2 regions of the Pradoshia sp. Z4_20 genome follow, and region 2 is predicted to be linked to the other one. Evidence: riboswitches for the same ligand, from Rfam matches in the RefSeq annotation. Region 2 holds a riboswitch; the other holds the start of a gene.

Region 1 (12,545 bases), on a different contig from region 2:
TCACTGGCGGTGGCAGCGGGATAGGAAAGGCTACAGCTCTGCGTTTGGCTAAAGAAGGAGCAAATGTCATTCTAGTTGGAAGAACCTTAGAAAAGCTTGAAAGTGTTGTTGATGAAATTAATAATCAAAGCCATCATATCCAGGCAACCTGTTTTGCGGCCGACGTTACGAAAGAAGAGGAAGTAACCGCGTTGTTAGATTTTATTGAGGATCATTTTATGGACTTGCATGTGGTCATCAATAATGCAGGTGGTTCAGTGCAATCAAAAATAATGGATACGGCCGTAGAGGCTTGGGATATCGTTCAGGAAGTGAATTTGAAGAGTGTGTTTTTGGTTTCAAAAATACTTGGAAAGTTTATGATGGAGCAAGCTAACCGTGGAGGTAATAGGGCATTTGTTAATATAGCGAGTCTATCAGGCCATAAAGCTGCTGCTCATATACCTCATTATAGTTCTGCAAAAGCAGCTGTGTTGAATTTTACGAAGGCACTTGCTTTTGAAATGGCACCATATGGTATCCGTGCAAACTCCGTATCACCTGGATTTGTTGAAACACCGTTGACAGAATGGTCTTTAACGAATGAACGGTTTGTGAAATCAATAGAACGCAACACAGCATTGAAAAGAGTAGGAACCAGTGAGGAAATAGCCAATGTTATTGCCTTTTTAGCATCGAGTGAAGCTTCATACATGACTGGTACAGATGTACTGGTCGATGGGGGATGGATGATCACGTAAAAGAGAAAGGGAGATGGATGATGGAACACTTATTAATAAAAGAGATAGGTTCAGTTTTAGTATTAACATTAAATAGACCTGAAAGCTTGAATGCTTTTAGCCCGGAAATGATAACAGGACTAATTAATGAATTAAAAAAAGCTGATAAAAATCCTAATGTGAAAGTAGTTATTTTAAACGGAGCAGGCCGGGCGTTTAGTGCCGGCGGAGATGTAAAAACGATGGGAACCAAATCAGCAGCTACTACCTACGAGTATTTAGGAGTCATAAATGAATGTATTTTAACGATGAAGGAGATTGAAACTCCTATTATTGCTGCGGTACATGGTTTTGCGGCAGGGGCCGCTTTTAATTTGGCGCTAGCCTCCGATTTGATTGTGGCCGCTGAGGGAAGTAAGTTCGTTTTAAGTTTTTCACAGGTTGGCCTTATTTCGGATGCAGGAGGTTCCTATTTTCTTCCACGCTTAGTTGGTCCGCATTTGGCGAAACAATTTTTCTTTTCAGCTGAACCTATACCAGCAGAACGTTTATATGAACTTGGGGTTATTAATAAACTTGTACCTTTGGAAGCTTTGCGTGATGAGGCGATTCAATATGCGACTATGTTATCCCATGGTCCAGGAAAAGCATATGGGCAAATGAAAAAACTGATTGATTATTCTTTTACGGCTACTCTCGAAGATGTCCTAGAGAGAGAACGTATCACTCAAACGATGATGATAGCCACGGAGGATCATCAAGAAGGTGTATCTGCATTTAAAGAAAAAAGAAAGCCGCAGTTTACCGGCAAATAAGAGAAAGGGAGTATGTATTATGAAAGCCATTCAATTTACTGAGTACGGAGGACCAGAAGTATTAAAAATGGTCGAATTAGATAGGCCGAAACCTGGTCCATATGAAGTATTAATTGAAATACATGTAGTTGGTGTGAATTATGCAGATACTGCCAGACGCGAAGGCCAATATGTTGTACCAACCAAACTTCCTTTTGTGCCAGGAGCAGAAGTTGCCGGGGGTGTAGTCGAAACTGGCTCAGAAGTGACAAACGTAAACATTGGAGCAAGAGTGGTCACGCTGATTGAATCTGGAGGATATGCTGAGTATGCTGTTGCAGAGGCTCGGTCCGTAATTCTCCTGAAAGAAGAACTGGATTTAAAAGAAGCGGTCGCCCTCCCACTTCAAGGTTTGAGTGCCTACCATATTTTAAAAACAATGGGGCAATTGCAAGAGGGTGAAACCGTTCTCGTTCATGCAGCAGCTGGAGGAGTTGGGACTTTAGCAGTCCAATTGGCTAAATTAATGGGCGCCGGTAAGGTAATTGCAACTGCCAGCACGGAAGAAAAGCTGGAGCTTGCACGTTCTCTGGGAGCTGATGTATGTATCAACTATACAAAAGAGGGTTGGTATAAAGACGTGCTGGAAGCGACAAACGGCCGTGGAGTTAATGTGGCGCTCGAAATGGCTGGCGGTGATGTTTTTAAGGAGACACTGAAATGCTTAGCTACGTTCGGGAGATTGGTGATATATGGTGTCGCAAGCGGAGAACAGGCCGTGATGCACCCCTCATCCTTAATGGCGAGAAACCAGTCGGTCATTGGATTCTTTCTTCCGCAAATTATGAGAAAACCAGAATTGCTGTTGCCGAGCATGCGTGATCTTTTTTCATTCCTAGAAGAGGGAAAATTAAAATTAATAATAGGTGAAGTCCATCCGATTGAGGAAGCAGCGAAAGTACATGAGCTACTGCAATCGAGGAAAACAACAGGAAAGGTAATACTCCAGGTTCGTCGTTAAGGTGATGATATTCTCGCAAAGCATGCAGTTCTAGCATGCTTGTTTTTTATTATAATAAGAGTAAGTATAAATGTGACATTATTTGATATTGTTATATTGATATTATCTTATATCCATTTTAATGGAATAAAGAAACATCATTAAATTTGTATTATGTGCCATTGTTTTTACTAGTTCTTATTTTGTAAACTATTATAGTGAAATAAAAAAATAAGGACTGAAGATAATGGAATGGAAAAACATATATCGTGGTATGTTAATGGGAATCAGTGATTTAATTCCCGGTGTAAGTGGAGGAACCATAGCGTTTATATTAGGTATTTATGATCGCTTATTATTATCAATCAGTGGCTTTTTTAGCCGTGATTGGAGAAGGTATCTGGGCTTTTTATTGCCACTGGCAATCGGTATGGGGTTTACTATACTGACGTTTAGCCGATTGATTGATTATTTGCTAGAGCATCATCATGAACCGACACAATTCTTTTTTGTAGGGTTAATCATCGGTGTACTGCCATTTATTATAAGACAGGCAGAGGTGAAAAAACACTTTACAGGAAAGCATTTTGTGGTTGTCGTTTTGGTCGCGATCATGATGGCAGCACTAGGTTTCCTGAAGCCGAATGAATCTGTTGTTATATCTGATGTAACGCTTTTATCTGGGCTTGGATTATTCTTTTCCGGCTGGCTTGCAAGTATGGCTATGCTGCTTCCAGGTATTAGTGGCTCGTTTATATTATTGTTGCTCGGTGTTTATTCAACTGTTATTTCTGCTTTATCAGATTTAAACTTTACAATTATTATACTTGTAGGGGCTGGAGCAGTGGTTGGTTTTATTGTGAGCAGTAAAGCAATCAGCTTTTTACTGAGGGCATATCCACATATGACGTTTGCAGTCATAATGGGGTTGATTATTGGATCTATATTTGTAATCGTTCCTGGATTGCCAACAGGAATAGGTACTATACTGCTATGTTGTATAACTTTTGTGGCAGGTCTTTTGGTAACGAAAATTTTTACGAAGTAATAATTGACTAGAAAGTAAAAGGATTGTCTCGGACAATCCTTTTTTATTTTGTTTCGACTGCACTGTTAAAACAATTATGTGGGATAGATAGGAAAAGGGCGTTTATGCTTAGAATATTAAGACATAAGCAAATGTATAGATTAACTACAATTTTACAATAAAAAGTATTGGAGGTTGAATCGTGCAAAAGGGACTGAGGTTTATATTTTTGGCATGTCTTATTATAGGAGTATCAGCATGTGGAAGCGAAAAAGAAGAGACGATAAATAAGGATAATAAAAAGAATCAAACTACAGAAGATGTAAGTACGGATAATAAAGAAGGTACCGAAGATAAAGAAACAAAAAATGGCGTGGCATCAAAAGGAGAAGAGCCATCTGTATCCTCTGAGGTGTATCAAGATCGATTTACTTCTGGCAATATGGGTGTGAAAAAGATACTATATGAAAATTTAAAAATGTATGACACTAAAAATATTGAGGACGTAATCATTACGTTAGAAGGTATACAGTATGCTGAGATAACCCCATCAGAGGAAACTAAATCAAAGTTCAAAAATTTAAATGAAAGAGACCGTATCATACTTACCATGAAAATAAAGCTTGTGAACAATTTCAAACAACCATTAATATTTAAATCCATTCGTTCTTTTTTAAGAGGGAACGATAATCAAATAACCTATCTGCCAGAAACAAATCTGGAGCCGAGCCAACAAGGAGAAATTGCTGCCGGAACATCTAGTGAAAAGCTTCATGTCTTTTTAATAGACAAGGATTTGTTCTTAATTACACGAAATTTAAAATTGGAGTTTGGGCCATTCCTAAACAGTGAAGGTAAAGATTTATTTAATGGTAAAAAGACAGAATTTGAAATCCCATTACCGAAGTAATAGCTATAAAAAGAACCGTAATTCTGCTTGTCAGAATCACGGTTCTATCCCTGTGTTAAACATGTTGCAGATTGTTAAGAATTAATCAAATCTGGAGTCACTAAGAATGCGGCCAATCTCTTCCATATGGCCTGTTTCATCGGAGATAAGATCTTCTAGTTTAACAACTAATTCAGTTAAGCCTAATTCCTCAGCTTGTTTCTTGCGTGTTTCGTAGCGATCTATTGTATCTTTTTCTGCCTGATAGGCAGATTCAAGCATTACCTTAACATCAGTGGTTTGTTTAACTTCTGCTGGTGTTACAGTTGGTGTTCCACCCAATGTACTGATTTTTTCTGCAAGATATAAAGCATGTCCCTGTTCATCGGCTATTTCACCTTCAAAGAAAGGTTTCAGTGTTTGTCTGTATAAACCAGAAACCATTGCCGCATAGCTAGAATACATGATTGATGCAGCATATTCGTTTGCTAGATCTTCATTTAAACCATCTATTAATTCTTTTAATTTTTTTTCCATTCTATAATCCACTCCTTCTATATTCTATAATTCAAATGTACCCTACTTTACTACATATTAAGCATTTTTTTTGTGGCAGGATTTTGAAATGTTCAGGGAATATTTTTACATAATAAAAAGCCTGATCCGATAAAGGACCAAGCTTGGATTATTAAGTCAGATTAATTTTGAGAAATTAATACGTTTATTGAGAGCATACATAATTGGAGCACCAATTGTCATGACTGCTAATTCTCCAGCTGCGGTTGTTGCCCATGCAAACCAGAAAGGAAGTTTCAAAACAATATTTAACTCTATAGCAATTAAGAACATGGTAAAAGTAAAAACGAATGTATTAATAGCCATCCTTGCCCAAATATTGCGGACAAATCGGAAGGTTAGAATGGTGATTGTTAATGCTAGTATGGATTGGCCAACACCAAATATTAAATCATATGCACCCATTGATGAGAAAAAGAGGTTAGAGATAAATACTCCTATCACAATCCCATACATGTATTTTTTATTAAATACAATCAAGTGATTGAACATTTCAGGTACTCGAAACTGAATGTTCGAAAATGCGATTGGCTGTACGATTATAGTGACAGCAATATATAAGGCTGCCAAAACTCCATTTACAGCAAGCGTTCTAATATTCATTTTTTTCTCTCCCTTAGTTTTTTATCGTGGGATGGTTACGAACCACGTTTAGTATTTCCGAAGACACCAAATAATCATAAGCATAATAAGATGCCTAGTCAACAAAGAATTGTAGTTGCATCATGTTCGAAACATCATCGTATAGTTATGATCGACTGGCATAAATCAATAAAAGACGCCGAGAGAAATCTCGGCGTCGTCTCTTATTTAATCGTTAGTTTAACGACTTGGAGTTAATTTTTTTGTATTGATTGGTTTTATGTCATCCTTTTTGAAGATAGTTTTACGAATCCAGGGAAGAACGTAATAGTCTCCACCGAATCGGCCGGCATTTGCACCTGCTACAAGAATAACCATTCCCAGTATGATGTAGAGCGGGTTAGTAGATACTGTTCCGCCAAATAAAAACATAAAATTCATTAATAATCCAAAGAAGGCAGCTGTAGTTGTTAAGACACCAAGCAGTAACCCAAGCCCAACTAGAAATTCTCCCCATGGAATTAAGATGTTGATTAACCCTACGTTAGGAATCGCAAATTTTTCAATGAATGAACCATAAATCGGATACAGTGCCCCTCCGTCTGGCCCAGTTACAGGATTAGCAACAATATTTCCAAGGAATCCGGATGCATCAAATGCTCCGCCTTTAATTTTCTCAAATCCATGAATCATCCATTCATAACCAAGATACAGTCTTATAATCAATAATAGTCCGGAGGCATATTTATTAGTTCGTAACCAATTCATCATTTTAAATCACTCCCATATGGATTTAACTGGCTCTAATCCGCGGTTTTTAGTTCCAGTAACTTTCTATACCTTATTTATATACCATATGCTTGATAATGTGGTGCATTATCCCTGTGTTTCTTTTTTTGTACAAAAATATGTGAACCTTTTAAGTTAATACTAAAAACAACTTTACAAACGTGATATTGTTCGTTCCTTCACAAACTTTTACATAATGAACCAATTAGTGTTGTATTAGAATGAAAAATAACACTCTTAATTAAATGAGCTATTTAAAAATTTATATATAAGAGTAAAATATATTTAATGATAAAAGGTTAGAAAGAGAACATTTAAGGAAAATAATAGTATAGGTGTTTGAAGGAGGAATGGGAATGAGCTTACAATCAGTTATTATTGAAGCATTACATGTTAAACCGGAAATAAACCCTAAAGAAGAAATCAAAGACAGAGTTGGGTTCCTAAAAAGTTACTTAAAGAAGAGCGGAGCAAAAGGATTTGTTCTAGGAATCAGTGGCGGTCAGGATTCTACATTGGCAGGACGTCTGGCTCAGATGGCTGTGGAAGAACTGCGTGAGGAAGGGGTTGCGGCTAAATTTATTGCTGTCAGACTTCCATATGGAGTACAGCAAGATGAAGATGATGCTCAGCGTGCTCTGCAATTTATTAAACCAGATGAAAGTATTACTTTTAATGTCAAGTCTACTGTCGATGTCATTACAGATCAATACAAAGAAGCAACTAATGAAGCATTAACCGATTTTAATAAAGGGAATGTGAAAGCAAGGCTTCGTATGATTGCGCAATATGCCATTGGTGGACAAAATGGACTTCTGGTAATAGGTACAGACCATGCTGCTGAGGCAGTGACAGGTTTTTATACAAAATATGGAGACGGCGGAGCTGATGTTCTTCCTTTATCGGGTCTCTCTAAGCGCCAGGGCAGAGAATTGCTTAAAGAATTGGGAGCTGAGGAAAGACTTTATATGAAAGAGCCGACTGCCGATTTGCTGGATAATAAACCGCAGCAAGCTGATGAAACAGAGCTTGGCTTAAAATATGATACGATTGACGACTATTTGGAAGGCCGTAAAGTCGATGCTGAAGCTGCATTAAAAATTGAAAAACAATATTTAAAAACAGAACACAAACGTCAAATGCCTGCATCCATTCACGATAATTGGTGGAAATAACTAACCAAAAAGTAAGCCTGTGATTTTCATAATCATGGGCTTATTCTATTGTAAGGTGAAATGAATCGTGATTAAGATAACGATATACTGGTATAATTAATTGGAGAATAAAAAACACGAATTGTTTTAGTTAATTTTCTGAGGGTATAGGATATAATCTATTAATATATTTATTTCAAATATGACAAATGTTCCATTTTGCTATCATATTGTATTGAAGATGAAACTTTACCGAAACCGTTTTGCAATCAAATTTTATTACACTATATAAGTTATAAACTATTCTATTGAACAAATTTGTGTGAGAGAACCAGGGAGGGGTCGTATGATGAATAATGAAAATAACTTGATTGAAAAGTCCTTATATAAAACCTTATTAACAAACGATAATGCGGCGAATCCGTTGCTTATAATAAGTGAAGAATTTTTGGCAGAACAACAAAAGGAATTGCCTGAGCTATCAACGCTTAGATTTGCTCAGGGAGAGCTTTATTTCCATTATAAAGACTATGAGACATCCATTTTTAAATGGGAAAAGGTTAGCAATGACCTGGCGCCTTGGGCTATAAAGAATATGGCGGATGCTTACTTTGCAATGGCTATGTATAAAAACGCTGAAGAGCTATATAAATCTATCGAATCAGACTCGATTATATTGAATACCGAAGTTGGATTGCAATTATTTGCTCTATATACGAAATTGGATAAAACTGAACTGGCTGATAAAACGATTAAAAAGGTAGTTAAGTTGAATCCAGATGACTCTCAAGTAACAGAAATAGCACGTTCATTCTTTGAAGAGCAACGTGATTGGAATAGTGCAGTTGAACTTGCAGTAAATGAATCCATCCGTACGGAGTCATTGCTTTGGTATGATGTTCTGCAGTCCTATATTGATCAGGGTGTAACGAAAAATATGGAACCTGGCTATTTTTACCAAGTATTACATAAGCTCTATTCCATAGATAGCGGTCAATTTGAACAACTTGCAGTATCTCTTTGGAACAGCTATAAGGGCGAACCGGCATATTTGCAATGGGTTCAGGGATTTAATGATTTACTGCAGGATCTGGAACTTGTTCATCCCGAACCATGGTCAGATTTATCTTTCTTATTTAAAGAGGGTTACTTCGAATTAATTAATGGACATAAATTATTAAAAACATTAAAGGGCTTATTACCAAGTTTATTACGTAACTGGATTCGCATAACAGATAGGAAGCATGCTCTTTTAGCTTCTTCTGCTATATTGGCATGGAACGATAATTTTCCTGGTATGATAGGTCAAATAGATATTGATCATGCAGAGAGAGTATTAATGCAGGCTGAAAATAACCGGAATGGCTTGGAGGATAGCGTTCGATTATTTGAGGAAATTGATCAATGGGCAAATCAAAATAATTTATCTGTCAGCGAAAGACAAAAATGGATTATTGATGAATTATTAGATGTAAATGTACAGCATATTATGATTGCCGGAACTAGCGGTAGCGGTAAATCTGCCTTAATTCATTCTATTTTAGGAGAAGAGTTATTTGATAAACCAACTTCATCGGCTATCATGTTTAAAAATGCCGAAGAAGAAAGCATAATGGAAGTGACAGACTCTTCGATTAATCCACTAAATTTAGAGGAACTTGAAGATAAGGTTTCAAACAGAAACTTTGTTGATAACAAGCCAAGTATCATTGAATACCATCTTCCGAGTCAATTCTTGGCCGAAAATCAAATAGCAATCATCGATACTCCCGGATTCAGTATTGCAAATAATAAAATCCAGGAAGTACGCCGTTATTTGAATATGGCAGATGGTCTTTTACTTGTATTAGATGTAAATGATCCATTTACAAACAAAGAACGCGAAATTGTTATGGCCCTTCATGAACAAGTGCCAGATCTGCCAATTCATTTCTTATTAAATAAAATGGATCTTGTTCACAATGATCAGGAGGCTATTCGTATAGTGGATGAAGCTTGGTCCAGAATCAGTCCTTACCTGCCAAATGCTACAATTTTTGCTCATTCTGCTCATTATAGAAGCAATAGGCAGCTTTCAGATTTTGCTGAATTTATTAAAATGAATCTAACAAGCAAATATAAGGAAAGCGCTCGTACTGCTAAGCTGCTTCACTTTGTACGTGAGACTATATCAAGCTTGCTGGACCAACGATTGGAAAGGGAAGAAAGCTTGATTGAATCCATTCATTGGAATGAGGACCTTTTAGCAAAACTAAATGGTGCGAAGAATCAGATGGAGGATTTGGAGAAAGAAAAAGCAGTATTGTTGCGTAAGACGTTTAAACAAAGGAAGGAAGCCATTCGCCTTGATGTGGAGGCGGCGGTACCTAAAATTCTCCGAGCCAGCAAAGATTTAATTACAGAGGACAGTGATTTCCGCAAGATTCATATAGACTTAAATGAGAAAATGAATGTACGGATTCAGGAATACCTGGAGAATACGATTTTGCCTAAGTATTTTTATTCCTTAAAGGATTGGATTACCGAAGCGGAAGTAGAGTTAAAAGAGAGTCAGGCTTATTTAAAAGAAATGGCTGAAGGCTTCAATGCCATTTATCAGGAAGAACGAATGAAAATGGAATGTGATTTCAGAGTGCTGGATGACTGGCGCAGGGATGCAAACCGAATGACGAGCGGTGTACAAATGGAGACCATTAATATACTGCTTCGCCACACACCGCAACAATTATTATTGAAGAGTGCAGGCATGTTATTCGGATCGATTGCGAATAAAAGTGTTATGTACAATAAATATACAACGTTGATTGAAACACAGGATTATACAGAGGTTGCTCAATTGATTGCAGATAAATTCCTGCTGCAATTTGATATGTTTGAAAAATCGATTACTCGAGATGTTTCAATGTTCTTTGCAGATCCGACAGAAGTAATGAATGGTGCAATGTCAGATACGAATGAGAAAATTGCTGAACATAATGGCGTACTTGAGAAGATGCGTTCTCAGCCAGAATTGTATCGTGACCCATTAAAGCTATACGAATTGCGATTACGACAATACGAATGGATTTTAATTGGTCAAAAAGAAGTTCAAACTATTTCAAGGTAAAAAAAGGTGATTCAGGATGGTGGTTAAGCCATCCTGAATCACCTTTTTTATGTGAAGTTTAGGAGCTTTAAGATGTTCGCAGTTTATAGAATTTAATGAAATTTTTAACAATAACCTTTACTACTGAATAAGTAGGTATAGCTATGAGAATTCCTATAAATCCGTATAAGGAACCCGCTACAAGCAGCAATAATATGACCGTCAGCGGGTGGATATCCAAACGTTTTCCCATTACCTGAGGTGTAACGAGATGACCCTCAAGCTGCTGGACAATGACTAATAATATCAGAACTTTAAAGGCTGTAAATGGGCTGATTAATAGACCTGATATAATCGCAGGGATGGTTCCAAGGAACGGTCCAAGGAAAGGTACAACGGTCAGTAAAGTTGCAAAAATAGCTAAAATTAATGCGTTCTCAAGCCCAATAATTAGATATCCAATATACATAAGGATGCCATCGACTATTGCAACGATAAATTGACCGACGATATAAGTGGATAAGGTTTTATCAACATCCATTAAAATTCTGTTGCCCTCGTCCTCTACATTAGCAGGGATATGCTTTAATAAAAAGGGTCTGAGTTTATGCCCATCCTTAAGAAAATAAAAAACAATAAAGGGAACAATTAAAAGTACAGTGACTATGCTCGTAACTGTCGAAAATATGGTTACAGCATGATCGGATAATACTTTAGGAAAACTATCCGCATATTCTTTCCCGTATTGAGTGAGCTTGTCTACGGAAAAATAGGTTGAGGCGGCATTCTCATTTATAATTTCCTTTGACTGGGATGTGATTGTTTCTATTCTGTCCGGTATTTTATCGATGAGTTCTTCGCTCTGAGAAACAATGACGGGCCCCAAGAAATGGACAGTAGCATAACCCATTCCGCCGATTACTGCATAAATGAGAAGTATACTGATAGTAATCGGCATATACTTACTCAAAAAATGAACGACCGGCCTCAATATATAATATAAAAGCCCAGCTATTAAAATCGGAAAAAAGATGGTTATAATCAGTTTTTGAAAAGGCCATATAAAGTAATCAATCTTCCCTAATAAATAGATAATGATTAGTATTAAAATAGTGCCGGTTGCATATTTATAAAAAGGTTTATTAAACCACATAGAGCACCCCCAAATGTTAAATTAATGTCTTCACATCTATACCCTTAATTGGTTTAGTTATACTCCAATGTCAGGTAAATAAATGGCACCGCATAACCTGAGAAAACAAACAGCGATTATCATAATAATAAAGTGATAATCGCTGTTTAATATTCTAATATATTAATTTGGTGAACCTTTCATCATCGATGATGACAAATTATTGTTCTTTAATTATAATACCTAATTTAGTAAATGCCTGATTTACGCTGCTTTCTGTTTGGATACATGAAAAATCAATTCCAAGCTGTATGCTTGTTTGTGCCACCTCGGCACGAATTCCTGTCATGATTACCTCTACACCGATTAATTTGAGTGCTTCTATCATTTGAAAAAGGCGGTGTGCTACCAAAGTATCAACGATAAAAACCCCGGATAAATCAATAATTAATGTGGAGATTTGATTGTCTGCACTTTGCTGAAGTGTACTTTCATTTATAGCTCTGGCCCTGGTGGAATCAATATCACCCACTATCGGCAATAATCCGATATTTTCAGTCAATTTAATCACAGGAGAACTTAACTCATTGATTAGGTTGGATTGTGAGTGGATTCGCTTTATCAATATGTTTGTATAGTTTTCTGTATAGCTATGTGTAAGTTGATCTATTGTAGAATTAAACTTTTCCTCCCAGAAAAAAATATCTCTAAAGGTAATATCCAAGCTGGTCATGTCGATAAAGTTTTTTGTGTATTTCCATATAACTCTTCTTAAAAGCCCGGCAGCATTAATAGAAT
Region 2 (12,545 bases):
CATAGTTCGCACCAGTTATGTTATAACCTTGGTTAATATATACCTGTAAAGTTGCTGGAGAGTTGTTAGTCAGCGCATTTTGCAATGTATCATTATAACCTTCAGGAATGACTAATGCAGCATAATACTGTTTATCATCAAATAAATCTTCAATATCTTCTTCTTTTTCATTTGTAAAAGCTAACATTGGTTCTTCGCCGTCAGTGCCTTTACTCATTTGTTCAACTGCCGATTTCACGGCATCTACATGTACGCCTTCATCATTTACTATAAGTGCAACTGGTAAATTTCTTACTTGTGGGTTACCTTGAGCAAATAAATTTAATGAGAATAACGCAATAATTAAAATTACTGCAATAGGAGCAGCCCAAGCTAATTTTTCTTTAAATAATCTCAATCAATTTCTTCCTTTCTTAATAAACAACATATTGTTCAGTAATATTTATTCATTTTATAATCAAGGTATAAACAGAAGCAATGAACAAAAGTGAACAGCTTGTTCATTTTTAGAAATAGAGGGATTTTTGTGAGTATTTATGAAGAAAAAAACCGTAAAACTAAACAACTAATTCAAATGTCATTTTTGCAAATTTTAGAGAATAAGCCGTTTGAACAAATTACGATCGGGGATATAACAAAAACCGCACAAATTAATCGAGGAACTTTTTATTTACACTATCAAGATAAATTCGATTTGCTTGATCAAATAGAACAACAATTGTTTAGAGATTTAGGAAATCATATTGACGAATTACAATCTCGCTACTCTTCCATACATACATTTGAAAATGGACAAGAGCAAATAGCTGCTTCTCTATTTAGTTCAATTAAAATGCATGCACCAATATTAAAAATTTTCTTAAGCAATCATGGTAGAGCAGGTTTTCATATTAGATTCAGGGATGCCTTTTCAGAAAAAGTACGTTTGAATTTAGAGAAAAATGATAGCATTAATGCAAGGTTAAAGGCCCCTATGGAATATTTTTTATCTTTTATCACATCTGCTTTTTTAGGATTAGTCGAACAATGGGTTCAAAATGGTTTAGACAAAACACCAGAAGAAATGACAGCTCTATATATTGATATTATTTCTTTTATTCAAAAGAAGTAATGCGACTTTTGAATCTGGGAAAATTCATTCTACAATTCTGAATCATGCCTAGATAAAAAACCAAAATTATTGGCTTTTTTGTTTTTTCGACGACGAACAGAAGAGCGAACACTTGTTTTGAGCGAAAATGTGTTCCCAGCTCTGATTATCCCCTATAATGGAAAACAATGGCTGGTTCAGGAGAACCGTCATAAAAGAACAAAACGGAGGATTAGGGTGGCAAACGGGAAAGCACATAAGAAAATAAACCTAGTATTTTTAACTATTGGAATTGGGGCCGTATTGATCAGTTCTCAACAATATGTGCATGGGATTTCCGTGATTATAGGATATCTCTTCGGCACTTATTGGATGAACCCTGATTTGGATATAAAAAGCAATCCGTATCGGAGGTGGGGATTCTTACGGTTCATGTGGATTCCCTACCAAAAATTTAAGCATCGCTCCATCTGGACACATGGGTATGTGATTGGAGATATCATCAGATATCTGTATGTGATGGCTTGGATCATGCTGGGAGCAGGAGCGATGAGTATCCTGACAGATGTGCCATATGGAATTTATATCAATCATTTAGAGGAATTCGTTATTCAACATAAGTTGTCTTTCTTATCCTTTATTGTCGGGAATATGCTTTCATCTACCGCACACATTTTGACCGACCATGCTTCAACCACTTTCAAAAAGGTCTTTTAGCCAAAATCCAAATCCCTTTTCTGCTAGGAGAAAAGGGATTTTTAGCATTTCAAGATGGCTTGTCGTTCGTCAAACTTCAATATGTTCTCTCAAATCGAAGCCATTTTAAATACTCTTCGTCTTAAAAATAGGCTGTTTTCGTAAAGATTGTTGCTTTATAAAAAAGGCTGATTTATATCCATTTTATGGTACGGTTAGATTATAGTAGCTTATTGAACAAACGGGGCAGGTTAGCGAAAAAAGGACTTATATTATTTTTAAAGACATATATATAATAATGGTTTTACATACCACCGGGAAAATAAACGACATATATAAAGACATCAAGCTTGACCAAGGCATTATAATTAAGTTCAAGAAAGAATGTCCTCAAAGAGAATATATTTATACAAAATGGCTTGTAAGCTATTTTGTCGAACGATTAGGGGGTAATATGGTGAGTGAAATAGATAAACGCAACAGATTAAAGGAAGAGCCATTCAATTACCAAATAACGAAAAAAGGGACAGTGATCATCTATTACGAAGGCAAGCAAATCAAAATTGTAAAGGATGGGAAGGCTGCGCAACTTATAGAAAAATTAAATGCAGCAGAAGATATAATGGAAGTACAGCTTTTATTAGCTAAAATTACAGGGAACTTTAAACACGGCAACGAAAAAAACGGTAAAAATAAATAAACAAATTCATTCCTCGGAGATTTGGCTATAAAAGACGCTGCTAGAAATTTATAAATAAGGATCTTTTATATATCAATGTTGATTATACAAAGACAGGATGGCAGTGAAAGACGGGCGATTCCTGCCCGAGCAGTGGGACAGGTTAGATCCCAAATTATTAAACAGTGGCGTTCATCCTAGAAAGATTAATGCTTTTTTGTGGTTGAATATCTTGTTGAAGTAAAGGGGCAGGTTCGTATTATATAGTTCAGCCAGAACTTTCTGGTTGAACTTTTTTCATTTGAATTTAATCTATCAGTAGCCAGGGTAGAACGTAAGGGGCAGTGGGACAAATGATCCCGTCCGCTAAACTGTTCACCCCCTACTTGTAGAAATATGTTTGAGGCTGGTTCATCTCTACCTCCACGCTTCTTAGCCTTTCTATCAATTACTTCTCGGCCTTTGAAAGACTCTTTGAAAAAGGTCTCATCGCTTTCGATAATTCCTTTTAAAGTTTGAAATCCCAATGAACGAAGGGCAAAAAGCACCTTATGTCGCCAGTAAAATGCGGTAGACAAATGGATTTTTAGTCTTTTGGCAATCTTCGGCAAGGTGTAACCCTCAACTATTAAATGAAAGAAAGTAGACCACTTTCCAAGATAACGAGTGCCAGATATAGGAGTGTTAGTTAGGTCGTTGAAAAACTTTCCGCAATCACGACAAAGATTAAGAGAGGCAAAATCATGAATTGATTTTGCCTCTTCCATTAATCACACAATACTTTTACTACTGCTTTTTTTACAGTTTGCGGTTGTTGCACACAAACACCTGGCATATGAGCATCTTGGGGCATAAACACAGCAAAACATCCTTCTTTCACGATAAGATGATTACCCTCGCCATTCAAGAACATAACATCATTTTCTTTTTGTTCCTCTACGACTTCTGTATCTTCCTTATTTGTATAAACCATTCTTTCCTCGCCTTTAATGACGTATTGGATATCCGTATATGAGTAATGAGCTTCCAGGCGACAGTCTTCAATGAGCTTTGTTTCATACTCTTGAATCATTACGAAGACCTTGTCATTTTCAATTTCATACTTTCCTACCGGCAAGGCTTGCAAATCATTTTCCATTAAAAAAGCGAAGGCTTTCTTTAATCTAGGATGCACTCCATCATATAATGGAGCATTTGATAACTGATCGATAATCATATATGTTTCCTCCGATACGTAATATAAGTATATAAAATAGTAACATAACCAGTAATAGCGATACAAGAACTTGTATACAAGTCTGGTTCGTATGATATGAAAAACCGAAGGAGAAAGAAATAATTGAGTTTGATTAATAAACCATCAAACCTTTAGATAATAGTCATCTGGCCATTTATTTGTGTAAAATTGCCAAAATACTTTTATCGTCTAACTTGTGTTTATCATTTTTAGCTCAGCTCCATATTTTATGAAACACCCGTGATTCAACTTACATCTGTTAACTTTTTTCCTTTTATAACCATTATCGGGTGTGATATGATAAGATGTAATTAAAATAATATCTGAAGATTTTCAGGAGAGGTTCATAGCGGATACCCTCTATAAAAAACTATGGATACATGTCATTCTCGCCATGTCCATATATTGGACGTGGCTTTTTTGACTTTCTAAGTAGTTATTTTTATAGAAAAAGAGTATGGCCCTCCTTGGAATGATTAGATATCTAATTCAAGGAGGGTTATTTATGTCTGGTCGACAACAAAGAGAAGGATTAGAGGATTTAACGTTATTGGGAAATCAAAATGTGAAGTATGCATTTAATTATGCACCTGAAGTATTAGAGTCTGTAGATAATTTACATTCAGACCGTGATTACTTTGTTAAGTTTAATTGCCCTGAGTTTACAAGTCTTTGCCCAATTACGCAGCAACCGGATTTTGCGACCATGTATATTTCGTATATTCCAAATAAAAAAATTGTAGAAAGTAAGTCACTAAAATTATATTTATTTAGTTTCCGCAATCATGGAGACTTCCACGAAGACTGTGTCAATATCATTATGAATGACTTAATTAAACTGCTGGATCCTCGTTATATCGAGGTATGGGGCAAATTTACTCCACGCGGGGGTATATCAATCGACCCTTGGTGTAACTATGGCCGTGCAGGTACGAAATATGAAGAAATCGCAAATCATCGCTTAATGAATCACGATTTATATCCCGAAAAAATTGATAATCGCTAACTGAGTGTTACCACAATTCGTTAAAATCCTTTTATCTTGGGAGGGGGGAAAGATCATGAAGCAAGAAAAAGCATTAGTCGTGTTTAGCGGCGGACAAGATAGTACGACATGCTTGTTCTGGGCAATGAAAAATTTTGGAGAGGTAGAGGTTGTGACATTTAATTATGGGCAACGACATGCATTAGAAATTGAATGTGCAAAACAAATCGCTAATGAATTAAACGTCCATCATCATATTTTAGATATGTCATTACTTAATCAACTTGCTCCGAATGCATTAACACGCGCTGATATTGAGGTGAAGGATGGTGCGGAAGGAGAGTTGCCATCAACGTTTGTACCGGGTCGCAATTTATTATTTTTATCTTTTGCAGGTGTATTAGCGAGACAAATTGGTGCAAAGCATATTATTACAGGTGTTTGTGAAACAGATTTTAGCGGATATCCAGATTGTCGTGATATTTTTATAAAATCATTTAATGTCACAATCAATTTATCAATGGAAGAAGCCTTTGTTATACACACACCTTTAATGTGGTTGAACAAAGCAGAAACATGGTCCTTAGCAGATGAATTAGGTGCATTTGATTTTGTGAAAGAAAAGACCTTAACGTGTTATCACGGTATTAAAGCGGACGGCTGTGGTGAATGTCCCGCTTGTAAGCTGCGTCTGCAAGGAATGCACACATATTTACATACCAAACAGCATATAGGAGGATCAATATGATACGGATTCTATTCTATTTAGTATCAATTGTAACGGCAAATGTACTGACAGCGCGCTTTGCTCCATTAGAATTTTGGATATTCATTATTCCAATGGGATCGTTCTTAATTGGTGCAACCTTTATCTTCCGTGATTTGGTTCAAAATAAACTTGGTCGTAAGAGGACCTATGGTTTTATTTTCTTAGCTTTAGTATTATCAGCAACTGCATCTTATTTATTAGGAGATACTCTAATTATCGTCGCAGCCTCTGCGCTATCATTCTTAATCGCAGAAACAACAGATACAGAAATTTATACACGTTTAAAACTTCCGATGGCTTGGCGTGTCTTTTATAGTGGAATGGTTGGTGGTTTATTAGATTCAGTTGTGTTCGTCATTGTAGGACTAAGCCCATTAGGAGCTGGATATATTCCTTGGTCAGCTGTACCAGCTGCAATTATTGGTCAGATTATCGTGAAAACGGTTATGCAAATGATTGGTGCATATCTATTAGGGCAAGGGTTGTCTTATAAAGAAAAATATCTGGCGAAAGTATAAAAAAGTACAATAAACAAAAAGAACTATCAAATGGCTTTTCTGATACGGTTAAGGGCTTATTGAAGTCCGAGCTTCTTTTTCTCCGGAAATTTAAGAGTTTGGAGTATTTTGAGAAAGAAATGGCGGACTATATCCATTATTACAATCACAAAAACAAATGAAGGCGAAATTAAAAGACCTGAGTCCAGTTGAATACAGAACTCAGGTCTTGAAGCAGCCTAATTATATATGTCTAAATTTCTTGAATCAGATCACACGGGAACTGCTTTTATTTCTTAATGTTTACAGGAAATCACTTTTACACTTTTGACTTTTCCTTTTACCGCTTCTGGCAGATATTCATACGTTTCAAATGGCTTTGGTTGGCCTTTTTTCAAGCTGTCCGCATAGCCTGACAAGACTGCGACCATTTGGTTATTTTCATCTAGTAAAACGGCAGCATAGGATGCATCAAACTCTTCATCTGTCGAATTCACAAGTTTGCCTGTTACTGTGTACATTTTGTACTCATCTTCTTTTAATACAGGGTTTTCCACATTAACACCGACATATTCCTCAGATGCCTTGTCATACTCAGGCACGCAATACACTTTGGCGATGTTCTCTTGTTTGATAGGTTCTTCAATAAAGAGGGTATTCGAAATATAGGTTTTCTCCCCTGGATTGACAATGTGCGGGTAACTGCTTCCGCCCATTTGGGCACCTAATACATTTCCGTCTTTGTCTTCTGCCGCTAAGTCAGAAGAATACAACACTGCTGGGATGTTGCTGGTATTTTCCAGTTCGGCATAGTAGTAAATGGTCGTGTCATCACCGGTTTCGATATAATATTTTTCTTGGGTGAATTCCAAGTTGACTTCCTGCTGATCGTTTTCTTGAACGTTAGTGGTGGTAGAAGTTGTTTCATTGTTTGTGTCTTTTGTTGCGTTCGAACAAGCCGTCAACAACAACGCTCCAAACATAATAATGAAAAATCGCTTCATCACTGTTGTGCACTCCTTTGGTGAAATTAGGATCTTATTATAGCATGGAAGGGAAAGGTATTTTACTGTAATTTCCATTTACAAATAATTACCAGTTAGAAGCGTTGCATTAATGAAGAACGAAGGTGGAGAACAACATGAATAATTTTTTTGAGAACTGGCATATGAATTTCCAAAGAATCTAAAAAACGTGAATGAAGCACTGAGTAAAAAAGAAAAAGTATCTGGTTGTTCTTTTTGTCTGTATTACCATGGAACGGTCTTTAGTATGGTTAATCATTTTAAAAATGGAGGTATTTTCTCCTTTTGTATAAAAGAAAAGAGATATTAATAGAAATAACAAAAGCATAAGAACTTTAGTTGTTCAAATGCTTTTGTCTGGGTTTAAAAAGTCTCTTATTTTTTATCCTTACAGTGCATGGAAGCTACATAACCAAAGGTCATACCCGGTCCCAATGTTGCTCCTGGCCCAGGATAAGAATGACCCATAATGGATGATGAACAGTTACCACAAGCGTATACATTATCAAATACTGTACCGTCTTCTTTAACAACTCTTGCTAATTCGTCCGTAACTACCCCGCCTTTAGTGCCGATATCCCCTGGGTAGACTTTCATTGCATAGTAGGGAGCCTCATTGATTTCAAGTAAATTTGGATTTGGCAAAGAAGGATCCCCGTAATATCGATCATGTGGTGTTTCTCCTCTATGGAAATCTAAATCTTTTCCGTTTCGTGCAAATTCATTGAATCTGTTCATTGTTTTAACTAAATTTCCTTGTGGAATATTTAATTTGTTTTCTAATTCTTCGACTGTATTTCCTTTCAAAACAACACCATTCTCATAGTATGCTTGAGGGAAATCTTGCCCGGGGAATAGGCCAGTAAATATATATCTTTTCTTGGCTCTTGCATCTAAAATAATCCAGGAAGTGATGGCTTTACCGTCTGTTTTTTCATTATGTTCATACATTTTATCAACGAATTCATGATATGGAGTCGGTTCATTAATATATCGATTTCCGTCTTGGTCAACGATAATCATATTCGGCAAGCCTCTATCCGCTACTAAGAAAAATGGCATACCCAAATGATTAATGACAGTAGGGGCACCCCAAACTCTGTCCATTAAACCAAACTTCGCATTCAATTTTGCGAAAGGCTCAATAATATCACCAGTTTGACCTTTTGGTGAGCTTGTCCAACTCACATCTTGTGGACTTGGAAGATATTTATCTCTCTTTTCTTGATCCCGAGAAAATCCACCTGATCCAAAAATTAAGCCTTTATTGATTTTGATTGTTACTTGTTTACCGTTTTTGTTTACGATTAGGCCTGTTACTTTATCGTTTTCGTAAATAAAATCAACAAATGGTGAATCAAGCCAAATTTCACCGTTTAAATCTTTGTAAGTTAGAGCCAATCGAGCTATTAAAGCTCTACCTAATGCGGCATAATCTTTTTTGAATAATTTATGCTTAATTAATCGCCATCCAAGTGTTAAAGAAGCTCTTTTTCCTGCCCAGGACCTGGTGATCATATTCACTTTAACGAAATCCTGTCCTGTCATAACGAAACCTTTTGTATCCATAGCAGGAGGGAGAAGCTTGCTCTTCCAATCTTCTAATTTATTTAAATCAATTACTTTGGGCTCGATCGACCGGCCGATCCCTTTTCCACCCGGATGTGTCGGGTAATAGTCAGAGTAATTATTTGCATAGGAGAATCTCATATGTGGGCTTAAATTATGCATATAATCCAGCATTTCGATCCCTTTTTTCAAATAGGTTTCTTTAATTGTATCACTTACTAAATCACCTACAGTGGAATCTAAATATAATTTAGCCTCTTCAAAACTATCGGCTACACCAGCCTCAACTAAATATCTGTTATTCGGAACCCATACACCGCCGCCTGATAAAGCAGAAGCTCCTCCAAAATGCTTTTCCTTTTCAATTAGCAGTGTACTTAATCCCTCTTTTTTTGCAGTAATGGCGGCAGAAAAACCTGTTGCTCCAGAACCGACTACTACTACATCATATTCGTAATCCCAACCCATTAAAAAATCCCCCTTTGAGTAGTATCTGCGCAAAATAACAAAACCCTTAAATAGAAACCGTTAAATATTCAGACAATTAAATTTTACAGTATTTAGAACAGATTATACAATAATATTTGGAAATATTTATTAAATATCAATCAGTAGAAGGACTGAATTGACCCATACTTAATAAATGAGATAAGCATAGAGAGTGAAACGAGAGTTTATTGTAGAAAAATATATAATGTTACACCTGGTATTTAAGAATAATTTAACGAACAATGCCATTCCAATAGGGTGGAAGGTTAGTTTACCAATGGATGCTCAAAAGAAAATAATAGTTGTTATTGAGTTGGCACTTTGAAAATTACAAAATGGTAGATAAATAAGAATTGATGAAGATTAGATAAAGGAGGATCTCTGGATATGTTTTATCGTCTAGATATGTGAAGGGAAATAATCCAAAATAATCAGATCCCGATCAACTTTAGAGGTCAGGATCTTTTTATAGGTTAGAGTGCTCTAATTAGTACACTGTAATTTTTTCTTTTCTTAAAAAAGCTTATATTATCTTAACTTCTACCCAAGCATCGGTAAGAGGGATTCCCCCCAATGTTGCCTCTTTAAAGAATTGTTCTATTGAATCGAATGACTGATCTGCACCAGTGAGACTTTCCAATATCCATTTATTATCTTTCTGTATAACATGGTAGCTATTGTCTTTATACATAAAGCTGGATACGACATTGTAACCATAATCAGTATTTTCTCTTACCATTTCCATCTTTAAATCTTCTATAGAGTAATTAATTTTTTCTGTAATCATATCAGCATAGCTTCTCACATCAGAATCTGTATCATTTTTAAATAGTTCAATGAATTTCTTTAAGGTATCTTCACTAAATTGGTAAGTATAATCATTCCAAATTTTATTAGCTATAGAGATCCTTAAATCATCATCAGGATGTTCGCTCAATTGTAATAACTTTTCGCCATACCAATCTAAATCTGCTTCCTCATCAATAGTATCAAATTGGATAATTTCAGAAAGTGTTTCAGCATCATCTTGTTCGATTAACGATTCAAAGTCTTCCTTACTATATGTCACAATAGAATAGTCTTCGTCATCTGGTAATTCTATTTCCACTACATATAAGTTTTCTAGAAAATCGTCAAAGTTTCTAGCGAGTGTTATTACTTGTGAAATCTCATCATTATTATCTACGTACACAATTGGCGGATTTGAAGAAGTATGCCGATAATCAAAGGCCAGCCAGTAATGACCATCACCATTAAACAAAACAAGGCCTTTAGGCATTTTCCATTCTTCTATTAATTCTTCACTATCTAGTATTCCTCCATTTTTGCCAATTCCATCGAGGTATTCTACTTCTATGAATAAATCGTCAAATACTTCATGCTTGGGAGCGGGATGAGCATTGTAGATGATACTCCCGCCGTTTTGATCTTTTAATAATTTTATGTAGGATTCTGGAAGTTTAACACCCAGCTTTTTTTCGGCCATTTCAATAATTGAATCAGTGACCGGTAGTGGTTTGTAACCTACATCTTTATCCCATATGCTGCTTTTCAAAATCTCTTCACCTAATTTCATATAAATTATTGCTCAATATATAATTCTACAAAGTTCCATTTAATCCTTTACATATATTGGTTGATGGATAATCTTTTGTGTGACTTTAAATAAATTTTGTTTTTAAGAAAAAATGAAAGGAGTATAGAGGAAATGTTGACTAGTGGGCACTCAAATAGGGTGCCTTTTATTTGGTTTTACAGCACGAATTATATAGTTTTGCATATTTTCTATGGAGTATCTAGTTGCTTTTATGATAACTAGTAGAAATATAATCAGTAATAGAGAAGCTGATAAAAACATACTTTATATCGGCTTACAGATAATACCTTCCCAATATAGCAAAAGATACTCCACCTAATTCAAAGGGAGGAGTATCTTTTAGCTTGAGCTGGTAATAGTTTAGCAGAGTTCAAGCGCTGCCTTATAGTGATGCCGAACCATGCGGCTAGGAATGCTTTAATGATGCCGACTGGTAAAAAAGGATAAATACCTGTTACTAAAGCTTCCTGCCAGGTAAGTGCTGCAAATAGTTTTAACCAAACGCATCCAACGGTTAAGGTGATACACATACCGATTAGGTTTGCGAAAAAAGCTTGACTGTATGTATAGGATGTTTTTTCTAACCATAGCCCAATCAGAAAGGCTGTCGGAATGAATCCGATTAAGTAACCGCCCGTTGGTCCAAATAAAATACCTAATCCGCTTGTGAATTGAGAGAATACAGGTAAGCCTATAAGACCGAGTGTTAAATAGACTAATACTGTAATCGTACTGTGTCTGGATCCCAAGATGGTTGCCACAATCCCAACGGCTAATGTTTGTCCTGTAATAGGAATGAGAGGCAAAGGAATGGTGATTTGGGCTAACAGACAGATGATGGATGCACACATTGCTGCGAGAACTAGCTTTTTCGTTTTATCATGAGCCATAGACAGTCACCTCAACTGAAAAATAAGTAAACCAATTTAAATAATAGGTTAACATATTTTATGGGAAGTTAACAAGATTTGTTTAATAAATAAATGTAAAATTTAAACTATTATAATTTATTGAAAATTCTACCAAATTAAACTAATATAGTGATATTATTTAAATGAGTATAAAGATCTAGAGATTAAGGGGGATTCATTTGAGTAAGAAGGCTATAATTATACCAATTATTACAGGTTTTATCATGTTGCTGCTTTATTATGTGTACAATGTAAGACTGGAAACAACTCTGCCTGATGATGGGTGGGGAAGATCAAGCAATTTGAAAGCATCATCAAAATATCCAATGGAATATTACAGTTATCAAATAGATGATGAGTTACACATTTTTATGCCGGATGAGACAGATGTTTCTCACAAAGTATTGGATCAAAATTTCAACATGTTAAAAGAAGAATCTATCCAAGCCGAAGTGGCGCCGGCAGAACCAATTTGGGCGTCCGAGGGTCAGCTGATTTATATGGATGATGATAAGTTAACCATCAACCAAGAGGGAACGGATCAGGTAATCGCTCAAGACATTACTTCTTTTTCACCTACCCAAGCTGGAGTTCTCTTTTGGAATCAGAATGAACTAAAAGAATATAATGCAGGTACAGGTCAAACAAAGCTTATACATACATATGATCAACCTATTTACACAGGATTGCAGGCTAAAAATGGTAAGTCCTTTTTAGTAGGACTTCAAATATCTGATTCCGAGGTTCATTTTTATTCATTGTATAATGGAAAATTAAAAGAGCTGCTCGAGCATTCAGCAACTGGCGGGGAAACAATTGAGAATATCATCTATGATGCCGGAGACAAAAAAGCTACAGCTATTATCGAAAAATATTCGATGGCACAGGGACAAAGGGCCTATCAAGCGTTGGAGTTAAGCTTTGATTTAGCTACTTCAAAAGTTGAAAAAAATGAGAAGTATACTTTTTATGATGAGAAGAATGGGAGTGAGTTAGATAAT

The links. Region 2 has a riboswitch for preQ1 ahead of queF (preQ(1) synthase). Riboswitches for the same ligand answer to the same signal wherever they lie in the genome.
Region 1: it holds a riboswitch for preQ1, as region 2 does, so the genes downstream of both, AC4BHP_RS16995 (QueT transporter family protein) here and queF (preQ(1) synthase) in region 2, are expected to answer to the same signal.

Annotation. Positions count from the first base shown of each region.
Region 1 covers NZ_JBZAJD010000010.1:48,555-61,099, reverse strand. Annotated here, with positions in the region: gene AC4BHP_RS17025 (SDR family NAD(P)-dependent oxidoreductase) at 1-740, shown strand, start outside; gene AC4BHP_RS17020 (enoyl-CoA hydratase/isomerase family protein) at 725-1,534, shown strand; gene AC4BHP_RS17015 (quinone oxidoreductase family protein) at 1,554-2,534, shown strand; gene AC4BHP_RS17010 (DUF368 domain-containing protein) at 2,761-3,561, shown strand; gene AC4BHP_RS17005 (hypothetical protein) at 3,743-4,450, shown strand; gene AC4BHP_RS17000 (ferritin-like domain-containing protein) at 4,532-4,966, opposite strand; gene AC4BHP_RS16995 (QueT transporter family protein) at 5,123-5,608, opposite strand; PreQ1 riboswitch class I at 5,616-5,660, opposite strand; gene AC4BHP_RS16990 (DoxX family membrane protein) at 5,828-6,358, opposite strand; gene nadE (NAD(+) synthase) at 6,733-7,551, shown strand; gene AC4BHP_RS16980 (GTP-binding protein) at 7,877-10,636, shown strand; gene AC4BHP_RS16975 (AI-2E family transporter) at 10,704-11,768, opposite strand; gene AC4BHP_RS16970 (STAS domain-containing protein) at 11,968-12,545, opposite strand, start outside.
Region 2 covers NZ_JBZAJD010000001.1:1,007,756-1,020,300, forward strand. Annotated here, with positions in the region: gene AC4BHP_RS04850 (YhgE/Pip domain-containing protein) at 1-397, opposite strand, end outside; gene AC4BHP_RS04855 (TetR/AcrR family transcriptional regulator) at 527-1,111, shown strand; gene AC4BHP_RS04860 (metal-binding protein) at 1,229-1,807, shown strand; gene AC4BHP_RS04865 (hypothetical protein) at 2,244-2,486, shown strand; partial or broken gene AC4BHP_RS04870 (transposase) at 2,876-3,190, opposite strand; gene AC4BHP_RS04875 (NanQ anomerase/TabA/YiaL family protein) at 3,232-3,681, opposite strand; PreQ1 riboswitch class I at 4,036-4,082, shown strand; gene queF (preQ(1) synthase) at 4,208-4,708, shown strand; gene queC (7-cyano-7-deazaguanine synthase QueC) at 4,764-5,435, shown strand; gene AC4BHP_RS04890 (VUT family protein) at 5,435-5,974, shown strand; partial or broken gene AC4BHP_RS04895 (IS3 family transposase) at 6,100-6,185, shown strand; gene AC4BHP_RS04900 (hypothetical protein) at 6,250-6,960, opposite strand; gene AC4BHP_RS04905 (FAD-dependent oxidoreductase) at 7,354-9,015, opposite strand; gene AC4BHP_RS04910 (SMI1/KNR4 family protein) at 9,560-10,612, opposite strand; gene AC4BHP_RS04915 (biotin transporter BioY) at 10,954-11,523, opposite strand; gene AC4BHP_RS04920 (hypothetical protein) at 11,724-12,545, shown strand, end outside.